Regions from separate parts of the Chromobacterium fluminis genome, predicted to be linked through region 1. Evidence: riboswitches for the same ligand, from Rfam matches in the RefSeq annotation. Region 1 holds a riboswitch; the other holds the start of a gene.

Evidence for each region. A riboswitch is a leader RNA that binds a small molecule or an ion and turns the genes downstream of it on or off. The one in region 1 is predicted to bind manganese.
Region 2: linked by a shared signal. The riboswitch ahead of HA052_RS26105 (TMEM165/GDT1 family protein) and the one ahead of HA052_RS17425 (sodium:calcium antiporter) in region 1 are both predicted to bind manganese.

What each region holds. Positions count from the first base shown of each region.
Region 1 is NZ_JAAOMA010000026.1:30,420-35,616, reverse strand. It holds gene HA052_RS17435 (ABC transporter permease) at 1-962, shown strand, start outside; gene HA052_RS17430 (penicillin acylase family protein) at 1,365-3,530, shown strand; yybP-ykoY riboswitch at 3,626-3,770, shown strand; gene HA052_RS17425 (sodium:calcium antiporter) at 3,827-4,807, shown strand; gene HA052_RS17420 (DUF3761 domain-containing protein) at 4,864-5,187, opposite strand.
Region 2 is NZ_JAAOMA010000079.1:4,855-10,051, forward strand. It holds gene HA052_RS26095 (DMT family transporter) at 1-151, shown strand, start outside; gene mscL (large conductance mechanosensitive channel protein MscL) at 225-680, shown strand; yybP-ykoY riboswitch at 719-901, shown strand; gene HA052_RS26105 (TMEM165/GDT1 family protein) at 903-1,472, shown strand; gene HA052_RS26110 (methyl-accepting chemotaxis protein) at 1,534-3,354, opposite strand; gene HA052_RS26115 (methyltransferase domain-containing protein) at 3,554-4,153, opposite strand; gene HA052_RS26120 (DUF1289 domain-containing protein) at 4,162-4,554, opposite strand; gene HA052_RS26125 (hypothetical protein) at 4,650-4,901, shown strand; partial or broken gene HA052_RS26130 (NAD(P)/FAD-dependent oxidoreductase) at 4,958-5,197, opposite strand, start outside.

The sequences.
Region 1 (5,197 bases):
CCATAGGCGTGGTGCTGCCGCCCAGCTTGCAGGAGCAGGCCGCGGTCAAGGCCTGGATCAGCAAGGTGGAGGCCCGCAACCAGCCGCTGTCCAGCGTCATCAACGCCGACGAGATCAAGCGCGACCACCTTATACGGATGAAATACCGCTTCCAGTACTACCCGGACCGCGAATCGGTGTTGCGCGGCCTCAAGCGCGGCGACGTGCAGGTGTTCATGGAGCCCAGCGCCGACAGCGGCAAGCGCATCTACTATCTGGACCCGCAGAACAACGAGGCGCTGCTGACCTACTTCTTCCTCGGCGACGACCCGGACGCGCTAAGCCAGGCGGTGGACAAGAATATGTCGGTGCTGGACAGCCCCGGCCTGCGCTACATCGACTTCCTGGTGCCCGGCCTGGTGGCGATGGCGGTGATGGAAACCTGCCTGATCGCCGTCGGCTGGTCGCTGATCGAAAAACGCGCCACCCGCGTCACCCGGCAGATGCGCATCACCCCGATGCGCAAGACCGATTTCCTGTTGGCCCATGTGCTGGCCTGCCTGGTGTTCAGCCTGCTGGAAACCCTGGTGCTGTATCTGTTCGCCAGCAGTTATTTCGACGTGCACGCCCAGGGCGGGGCGCTGCCCTTCATCGTGCTGCTGCTGGCCGGCAATGTCTGCTTCGCCGGCATCGCCATCCTGGCCGCCTCGCGCGCCACCAAGGCGCAGACAGCCAACGGCCTGCTGGAGATGACCATCCTGTTCCTGGTGATCTTTTCCGGCATCTTTTTCAGCTACAAGCACTTCCCGGAGTGGATGGTGGCGGTGATCGAGGTGCTGCCGCTGACCATCCTGGCGGACGGCATGCGCATGATCTTCGTCGAGGGGGCCGGAGTGCTGGAAATCGCGCGTTCGGCGGTGGTGCTCACGCTGATCGGCATTGCCGGCTTCGTCAGCGGCGCGCGGGTGTTTCGCTGGTATTAGGGGCATGAGGCATCCGCTGCGCGGATGATGGTTTTGATTGCCGGGGCGGCCCTGACCGAGCGAGGCAAGCGTAGCGTCGCGAGGGAATAAGGCAGGAAGGGGAACACCTCGGCCAAATTCCCCCATCACGGAGCGAATCAAGGATTCGCTCCGTGATGGCGCGCTAACGTCGCGCAGCTCGAACAGGCAGCCGCTTAAAACGAGCGAAGCGAAGTTTCTGCGTAGCTAAAACCTCGGGCCTGCCACCCGGCGGCAGACTTGAAGGGACTTTGGGCGCGTTGGATACGTGCTTCCTTTCTTGCTGGCCAGTTCCGTTGTTTCAAGAGTGTGAAGAACCGAGCATCGCTGTTGAGCATGCTGGCCGACAGCTCATTGTTAAGTTGTCAAAAAGGAGGAAGGGTAGTGAAACGCTTGATCCTCGCCCTATTGGGCATTGCCATGCTGTCCTTGCTGACGGCCTGCGAACTGGACGAAGACGGCAAGCCGCGCGGCAGCCAGGTGCTGTGGGACCGCAGCGGCGTGCCGCACATCTACGCCGCGCGCGCCGACAGCCTGGCCTACGCCTTCGGCCGCGCCCAGATGCAGGCGCATCCGGAGCTGCTGCTGCGGCTGTACGCCCAGGGCCGTGGCCGCGGCGCGGAATACTACGGCGCGGTGTTCGAGGCCGGCGAGCCCTTCCCCAGCAATATGGCGGAAGTGGACCGCCTGGTGCGCGCGATGGGCTTCCCGGAACGCTCCAAACAATGGCTGCAACAGCAAAGCCCGCGCATGCGCGCCTATCTGGACGCCTTCGTCGCCGGCGTCAACGACCAGGCCGCCGCCAGCGGCGGTCTGAGCCCGGCGGCGCGCGCGGTGCTGCCGGTGCGCAGCGAGGACGTGCTGGCCCACACCCTGCGCATCTTCTTCGGTTATCTGAGCGGCTCCACCGCCACCGGCGCGGCCAATTGCTCGCTGATCTATCCGGACGCGGTGGCCACCCCCATCAATCTGATCGGCGGCTCCAACGGCTGGGCGCTGGGGCCGGCCAAGAGCCGTTCCGGCAACGCCATGCTGCTGGCCAACCCGCATTTGCTGTGGGGCGGCAGCCATACCTGGTTCGAAGCCCAATTCAAGAGCCCGGAATATGATATTTACGGCGCCACCCTGGTGGGCCTGCCGGTGATGCGCATCGGCTTCAATCAGCGGCTGGGCTGGGTGCACACCGTCAATACCCAGGACGGCTGCGATCTCTATCAACTCAAGCTCAGCGGCCGGCAATACCTGCTGGACGGCGTGGCGCGCGATTTCGAAACCAAGCGCGAAACCCTGTATATCCGTCAGCCGGACGGCAGCCTGCAAGCCGAGCAGCTGACCTTGCGCCGCGCCGAGCAGGGCCCGGTGTTCGACAAGGACGGCCAGAGCTACGCGCTGCGCATCGTCGGCGTCGACCAGCTGCAGACCCCCGGCGTGCTGGAGCAATGGTGGGACATGGCACAAGCGCCCGACTTCAAGGCCTTCCGCAGCGTCGTGGCGCGGCTGCGCAACCCCTACCACAACATCATCTACGCCGACGCCCAACGCAATATCTGGGCGGCTTTCGGCGGCCTGACCCCGCGCCGAGCCGGCGGCGACGCCGCCTTTTGGGCGCAGCCGGTGGACGGCAGCCGCAGCGATCTGATCTGGCGTCAGGCGCTGCGCCTGGACGAATTGCCGCAGGTGGCCAATCCGTCCAGCGGCTGGGTGCAGAACTCCAATAGCGTGCCCTGGTATATGAGCAAACCGGCGCTGGACCCGGCCGCCTTCGCCGCTTATCTGTCGCCGCGGATCTCGCCCTTGCTGCGCGAACAGCGCGGCATCGAGTTGATCGAACAGACCCCAAGCTTCACGTTGGATACGCTGCTGAGCGCCAAGCACGACACCCGGCTGCTGCTGGCGGACCGGGTGCTGGACGATTTGATCGGCTATGCGCGCGCCTCCGGCGACGCCGGCCTGATCGCCGCGGCGCAGGTGCTGGCCCAATGGGACCGGCGGAGCGACGCCGCCAGCAAGGGCGCGGTGCTGTTCGCTGCCTGGGTGGCGGCCTCCGGCGGCGAAGACGCCTTGCGCTACCGCCGGGAGGCGGATCCGGCGCAGCCCTACGACACGCCCGCCGGTCTGCGCGACGCCGGCTTCGCGCTCAGCAAGCTGGGCGCGGCGGCCCAGGGCTTGCAACAGGCCGGCGTGCCGCTGGACATCGCCTTTGGCGAAGTCTACCGGCTGCGGCGCGGCCCCGCCGGCGGCGCGGCGCGGCTGGACCAGCCGGCCAGCGGCGGCGCCGAGGGCCTGGGCGCCTTCCGCACCTTCAGCTATATCGGCGACAGCGACGGCCGCCAACGCGCCATCTTCGGCGACACCTTCACCGCGCTGGTGGAGTTCGGCCGGCCGCTGCGCGCCAAGGTGATCAACACCTACGGCAACAGCAGCCAGCCGCAATCGCCTTACTACGGCGACCAGTTGCCGCTGGCGGCGCAAAACGCCATGCGCGACGCCTTGCTCAATCGCGAGCAGGTGGAGGCGGCGCTGTCCAAGCGCGAGTGGTTCCGCCGCTAGCCGGCCGGCAAACGGGCCGGAGGCGGGCAAGCGCCTCCGGCTTCGCATGACGGGAGACTAGGTTTGCGCCATTGAGCCCAGGCTGGCACAATGGCGCCGTTGTCATTGGGGAGTAGCCATCTTCGGCCCCGCCGAAGAGGCCGCGTCAACAAACTTGAGGAGCTTTCCTCATGGCGCGGTCAGCGGCCGGCATTGCCGGCGCCGCCAAGCGAGACCTTTGGCCACGATGCGTTTGCCGCCGGGCAAGCCGCGTCGTTGCGCCATTGTCCATTCGCTTGCCCGGCCCAAGACCATCCATGCTGTTGACCCTGTCGTTTCTGCTCGGCCTCGCCGTCCTGATCTATCTATCCTGTCAATACTTCGTCAACGCCATCGAATGGTGCGGACGCCATCTGAACCTGGGCGCCAGCGCCGTAGGCACCGTGCTCGCCGCTTTCGGCACCGCCTTGCCGGAGAGCGCGGTGACTTTGACCGCCATGGCCTTCGGCGACACGCCGCAACATAAGGACATCGGCGTCGGCGCCGCCTTGGGCGGGCCGCTGGTGCTGGCCACGCTGGCTTACGCGGTAGTGGGTTTCGCCCTGTGGCGCAACCGCAGCCGGTTGGGGCGCGCCGATTATCTGCTACGCGTCGATCACCGCCGGCTGGCTGGCGACCAACTGGCGTTTTTGCTGATTTTCGCGTTCAAGGTGGCGCTGGGCCTGCTGGCCTTCGCCATCAAGCCCTGGCTGGGCGTGCTGTTCCTTGCCGCTTACGCCGCCTATGTCTGGCGCGAGATCCGCAGCGCGGACACCGCGCCGGAAGAGGAGGAACTGGACGCCTTGAAGCTGCGCGCCGGAGGCGGCTTGGGCTGGGCGGCGACGCAGGCCTTGTTGGCCTTGACGGTGATCGCGGCGGCGGCGCACGGCTTTGTCGCGCAGCTGGAAGCGCTGGCCGGCCATTGGGGCGTGGCGCCGCATTTGGTGGCCTTGCTGCTGAGCCCGGTGGCCACCGAACTGCCGGAGATCATGAACGCGTTGATCTGGCTGCGTCAGGGCAAGGAACGTCTGGCTTTGGCCAATATTTCCGGCGCGATGATGATTCAGGCGACGATTCCCAGCGCTTTCGGCCTGTTCTTCACCCCGTGGATGTTCGATAGCGTCTTGCTGTGGTCCGGCCTGGCCACAATGGCGGCGATCGCCGGGCTGTGGCTGCTGTTCCGCCGGGGCAGCGTGGACGGCCGCTGGCTGCTGGGCGCGGGCGCGGTGTATCTGGTGTTTGCCGGCTGTCTGGTGTGAGGCGAGAGCCCGTTCAATGCCGTATCGCTGAAGCGCAGCAGACTATGAACAGGTTCTCAGAGCCAGGCCGCCACGCCGCCATGATGCGAGCACGTGCCGCGCCGGTGCTGACTGAAACTGTAGCTGCCGTCGCGGCAACGCGCGCTGGCGCCGGCCGGCGCTTTGCCGGAACGGGTATGGGCCGGGCTGTGCACCTCTACGCCGTCGGAGTTGGTGTAGCTGCCGTGTTCCAGCAACTGCTCCTGAGCCGGCGCGCTGGCATGGCGATGGGGGTGAGGGGCTTTGGCCTGAACCGGCGCGGCAAGCAGGGCCAGGCTGAGGCCCAGAAGGCCGGCGAGACGTCGCCAGACAGGCATACGGAACTGAGCTGGATTTTTCATGTCATTAGCT
Region 2 (5,197 bases), on a different contig from region 1:
TTTGTCTTATGCCACGCCCTTGCTGTCCACCCTGCTGCTGATAGGCACCGGCCAAGGACAGTTGAACGCCATTGCAATAACCGCCATCGTGCTGATTCTTGGCGGAGCCCTACTTGGCAGCCTGCCTGTTCGTCCACGTTCTCTTGCTTGAGCGCGCGCTTGGGGTGGAGCGCCGGCAATTGAATACCTTATAATGCTTAACGCTATTTAAACAGAGGTTAACTATGTCCATTATCAAAGAATTCAAAGAATTTGCCATGAAAGGCAATGTCATCGATCTGGCGGTCGGCGTGGTTATCGGCGGCGCCTTCGGCGCCATCGTCAAATCGCTGGTCGACGATGTAATCATGCCCCCCATCGGCCTGCTGATCGGCAACGTTGATTTCTCCAATATGTTCTTCGTACTAAAAGAAGGCAGCAAACAGCTTGGCCCCTATGTCTCGGTGGCAGCGGCCAAGCAAGCCGGCGCCGTCACGCTGAATATCGGCCTATTCATTAACGCCATGGTCAGCTTTACCATAGTAGCTTTCGCTATTTTCATGCTGGTCAAGGCCATCAATCGGCTGAAACGCGAAGAGCCCGCCGCCGCGCCGGCTCCCACCACCAAAGAGTGTCCGTTCTGCGCGTCCAATATTCCGGAAAAGGCTTCTCGCTGCCCGCAGTGCACCTCCCAACTCTAGGCACCCCGATTGCCTCGCTACGCCAACTGATTTAGAATCGGCTGGTTCTGGGGGAGTAGCCTCGGCGCGACTTTCAGCGCCGGCATGCATCAACAGGCTTGGCCATCACGGCCATGGTGCATGCGACGAAAACTTCCGTTTGGCAAGACCCATGACATGTCTGCGCAACGCGGGGCTGCGGCGCGGGCTTGTCATGGCGTATGCGCAGCCCCCGGAGTCTTCATGGAAGCCTTTCTCATTTCCACCGGAATCGTCGCCCTGGCTGAAATCGGCGACAAAACTCAATTGCTCGCACTGATGCTGGCCGGCCGCTACCGCAAGCCGGTTCCCATCGTTCTCGGCATCTTCGTCGCCACTTTGCTCAATCATTTCGCCGCCGCCGCGGTGGGGCACTGGTTGATGAGCAAGATTGGGCCGGACCTCATGCGTTGGGGGCTGGGTCTTTCCTTTCTCGCCATGGCGGGCTGGATGCTGATTCCAGACAAGCTGGATGAAGATAGCCGGCTCATGGAACGCTTTGGCGTTTTCGGCACCACCTGTATCGCTTTCTTTATCGCGGAAATGGGCGATAAGACGCAGTTGGCCACCGTAGCCCTGTCCGCGCGCTTTCCCGACGCCTTACTGCTAGTGGTGGCCGGCACCACCCTGGGCATGATGCTGGCCAATGTGCCCGCGGTGCTCTTGGGCGAGGTTGCCGCGAAGAAGTTGCCGCAAAAAATGGTACACACCATTGCCGCTCTTCTGTTTGCTGGCCTAGGTATCGTCACTCTACTGACCCCGCTGCAAATTTGAAGCACAGCTCAACACAAAACGGAGGCCGCGGCCTCCGTTTTTCCTTCTACCCGGCAATATATCAGGCCCGGCCGGCTCCGCGTCCAAGCGACTCCAGCAGCTCCTCCGGGTTGAATCCCAGACGGAAGCCCCCCCAATGCTTGCCGGACAGCATGATGGGCAGCACCACTTCCGACAACACTTCTCCGGTGTCGCGGGTATAGGTCTGCAGCAAGAAAGACTGCGTGCTGCGCGCGGCCCGCAAACCGGCAACATCGGCAAACTTGCGCTTGTCGCGGCTGTTGATCAGGTCCTTGGCCGCATCTCCGCTCAAAGGCTGGCTATACCAGCTATTGTGGGTCGGCGCGTAGCCGTTGGTGTCCACCGCCAGGCAGAACACGCCGCCGGGCACGGACTTGGCGGCGCGGTCGTACACCGGCTGCATCAGTTTTTCCAGCTTGGCGTCGTACTGAGTGCGGAACTTGGCCGGCTTGGCGCCGGCGATGGGCAGGTAGTTCTGGTCGAACAACGCCGCGCCCGCGGCCAGTTGCGCGGCCATGATGGTTTGCAACTCATCCCGCGCCTCGCGGGCCGTTTGCATGATCTGGTCGAACTCTCCCTCCCCCAGAATGAAACGCGCCACTAACTGCTGCACCTGCTCCGCCGCGCCGGACAGCTTGGTGGCCGAGTCTTCCGTATGGTTCAGACGGTCCGTCACCTGATGGCCTAGTTCGTGAATTTCCGCCACATGGAGATTGACCTGTCCATTGGAGGCGACAAACTCCGACATGGTGGCGGCGATCTGACTGAGACTATTCGCCGTGGTTTCAAAGTCGCCCATCATCTTGCTGAAATGCTCCGACGCCTTGGAGACGATTTCGCGAGCAGACTTGGTGTCCTCGGTGATCTGGGCGGTTTCCACCTGGGTTTCCGACACCAGCCCCAGCATATCGTCGATATTATGCGAAATCTCGTCCGTCGCTTTTTTGACTCGCTCCGCCAGCTTGCGCACTTCATCGGCCACCACGGCGAAACCGCGTCCGCTCTCGCCGGCCCGCGCCGCTTCGATCGCCGCGTTCAAGGCCAAGAGATTGGTCTGGTCCGACACGTCCTTGATCAGATCGACAATGGTCTTGATGCTGGACGAGCGCTGACTCAAATCATCCACTGTGTGGTTGAAATGGCCCACCTTCTGATTAATGCCGTAAATGCTCTCCGCCACGGACTTGAGCTCGGCGTAGGACTCCCGCGCCACGTCCAGATTGGCCAGCGTGGTGGATGAAATCGCCTGGGTCTGCTCGGTGACCTGGCCCACGCCTTCAGTACTCTGATCGCTGGCGGCCCGGACTTGCGTCGCCAACTGATCCTGTTTTCGCGCCCCCTCCAGCGACTCAACCACATTCTTTCGGGTGCGCGCCGAATCCATCGCGATTCGCACTGTCATCAGCCGCACATTGCTGATGATTTCGCGCATTTTCAGCAGAAAACGGTTATACGACAGCGACAACTCGCGGATTTCGTCGTGGGTAATGGTGGGGATATCCCTGGATAGGTCGCCCTCGCCAGCGCCTATTTCATTGAAAATCCGGATAATCATTTTCAGGGGTCTGACGATTAGAAAGCGCAGATACCAGACCATAAAGGCGATGAAGACAACGCTGACCACCCACAGCGCCATCGTCCAAAACAGCGCTCCGTCTATACTGGACTCGATGCCCGCCAACACCTGGGGCGAAGTGACTTGTCCTTTCAGCGAGCGCCGAATGTCCTCCAGCACATAATAAACATAAGCCACCATGCCCAGCTGAAACACGCTGATGAAAAAGAAACTGCACAATTTCTTGGTCAACGTATCCCAGAAAGTCTTTTCCACCAGGGTATACACGCGCCAGAACCACTGCATGACTTCTCCTCTTGCTCCGCAATCCTGTTCAGCGACTGATGCAAGGCCCGCGCCATCCGGCGCTTTGAGCCCGCTCGTTGCTGTTATCTAGAATTATTGTTGTTTATTGACTTCAATCAGCCATCCTAAGCGATGGCGACCTTGTTTTTGGAATAGTTGGCGGACTATTGATTATCATCAAATAGGCAATGCCAATGTATTACAAATCTTCGTTTCCGTGTTGCCTTCTCCACACCATCCAGAACTCCTGACCGCCAAACACCGGCACGCCGACCTCCTGCGGCTGACAGCTCTCCAGCGCGAAAGCCGGTTCCAGCAAAGCGCTCAAGGCAGACATGCTCAGACCGAACGGCGGGCCACGCTGGGTGTCCGCGATGAAAAACACTCCCGCCAGTGCGCCTCCGGGGCGCAACAAACGCGCCATTTGTTCCGCATAGCGCGCATGCAGACGAGGCGGCAACGCGCAGAGAAAGGCACGCTCAAACACCGCGTCGAAAGGCGGCTCGTGCTCAACGGCGAAAAAATCCGCCTGCTGGATATGAGCGGCCGCCTGCGGCCATTGCGCGCGCGCGATCGCCACGGCCTGCTCGCTGAAATCGATGGCCTGCACCTGATGACCGCAGTCCAGCAACAAGGGCAAATCTCCGGCGCTGCCGCAGCCTGGAAGCAAGATCCGGCTAACCGGCTGACGCTGAAAAAACGCCAAGGCCTCCGGGCTCGTTCGCGCGCCTTCCCACGGCGTCACGCCATCGCGATAACGCACATCCCAAAACTCGGTCAAAGAACTGTCCTGCGCCATCTCTCCCCCTAATTATGCTCGGCCCCCGCCTGCTCTCGCAGGAAGGCGGCAACTTGCGCCGGGCTCCAGCCGGCGCAATCCCGCTGGCAGACCGCCCCTTCTCTCTCCCGCCAAAGCAGGCAGTTTCCATCCATGCGGAACCATAGGGACAGGCAAGGCACGCTCATCCACTCGCCATCCTCAACTTGGTGAAGCTCCGGCAGGCAGGCGAAAACCGCGGCGATCTTCAACCCTCGCTGGCGCAACGGCAGTTGCAACCAGACCCGTTCCCGCTCTTCTGCGTCCATAAAACACCAATTCGAGATTTCATCGAAGCTGCGCGCGCAGCCGCGGCAGATATCGTCGCCCACCGCGGTGGAACACACGGCGATGCAAGGCGAATCAGGCCGTTCCGTCGTCATGCCCCGTTCCTTGAAACAATAATGTCATATTTCTTGACGCACCAAACTAAAGTGTCAGATAAATGAATAGTCATAAAAATAAAATATCCGCTGTCATGACCCGCAACGAAACCTTGATTTTCCGCACGCTGCGCCTGCTGCAGACCATGCACATCCAATACCTGGACGAACACAAACTGTTTCTAGCGCTCTCTCGCGAATCCGGCGGCGAATACAGCGCGGACGACGTTCACGAGCATCTAGTCTACATGCAGCAAAACGGCTTGCTCAAACCCGTCCGCATCGCGGACAACCATACCGCCTACGCTCTGGATTGGGGCGGCTACGATTATCTGGACGCCTCCTGAAAAACAAAAAAGGCAGCGCGAAGGCTGCCCATGATCCGCAACGCGTCAGCGCCGGTTCATAAATAATCCCGCATCCGGAAGTAAGCCATGCCCAGCACCAAGGCCGGCGTGCGCAGCCATCTGCCGCCTGGAAAGTGATTATGACGAATCTTGGCGAACAGGTCGAAGCGCGAAGCGTCGCCGGCCACCGCCTCCGCCACCACCTTGCCGGCCAGACCGGTGATGTTGACCCCGTGCCCGGAAAAACCCTGCAGGTAATAGACATTGCCGTCCAGCCGTCCAAAATCAGGGGCGCG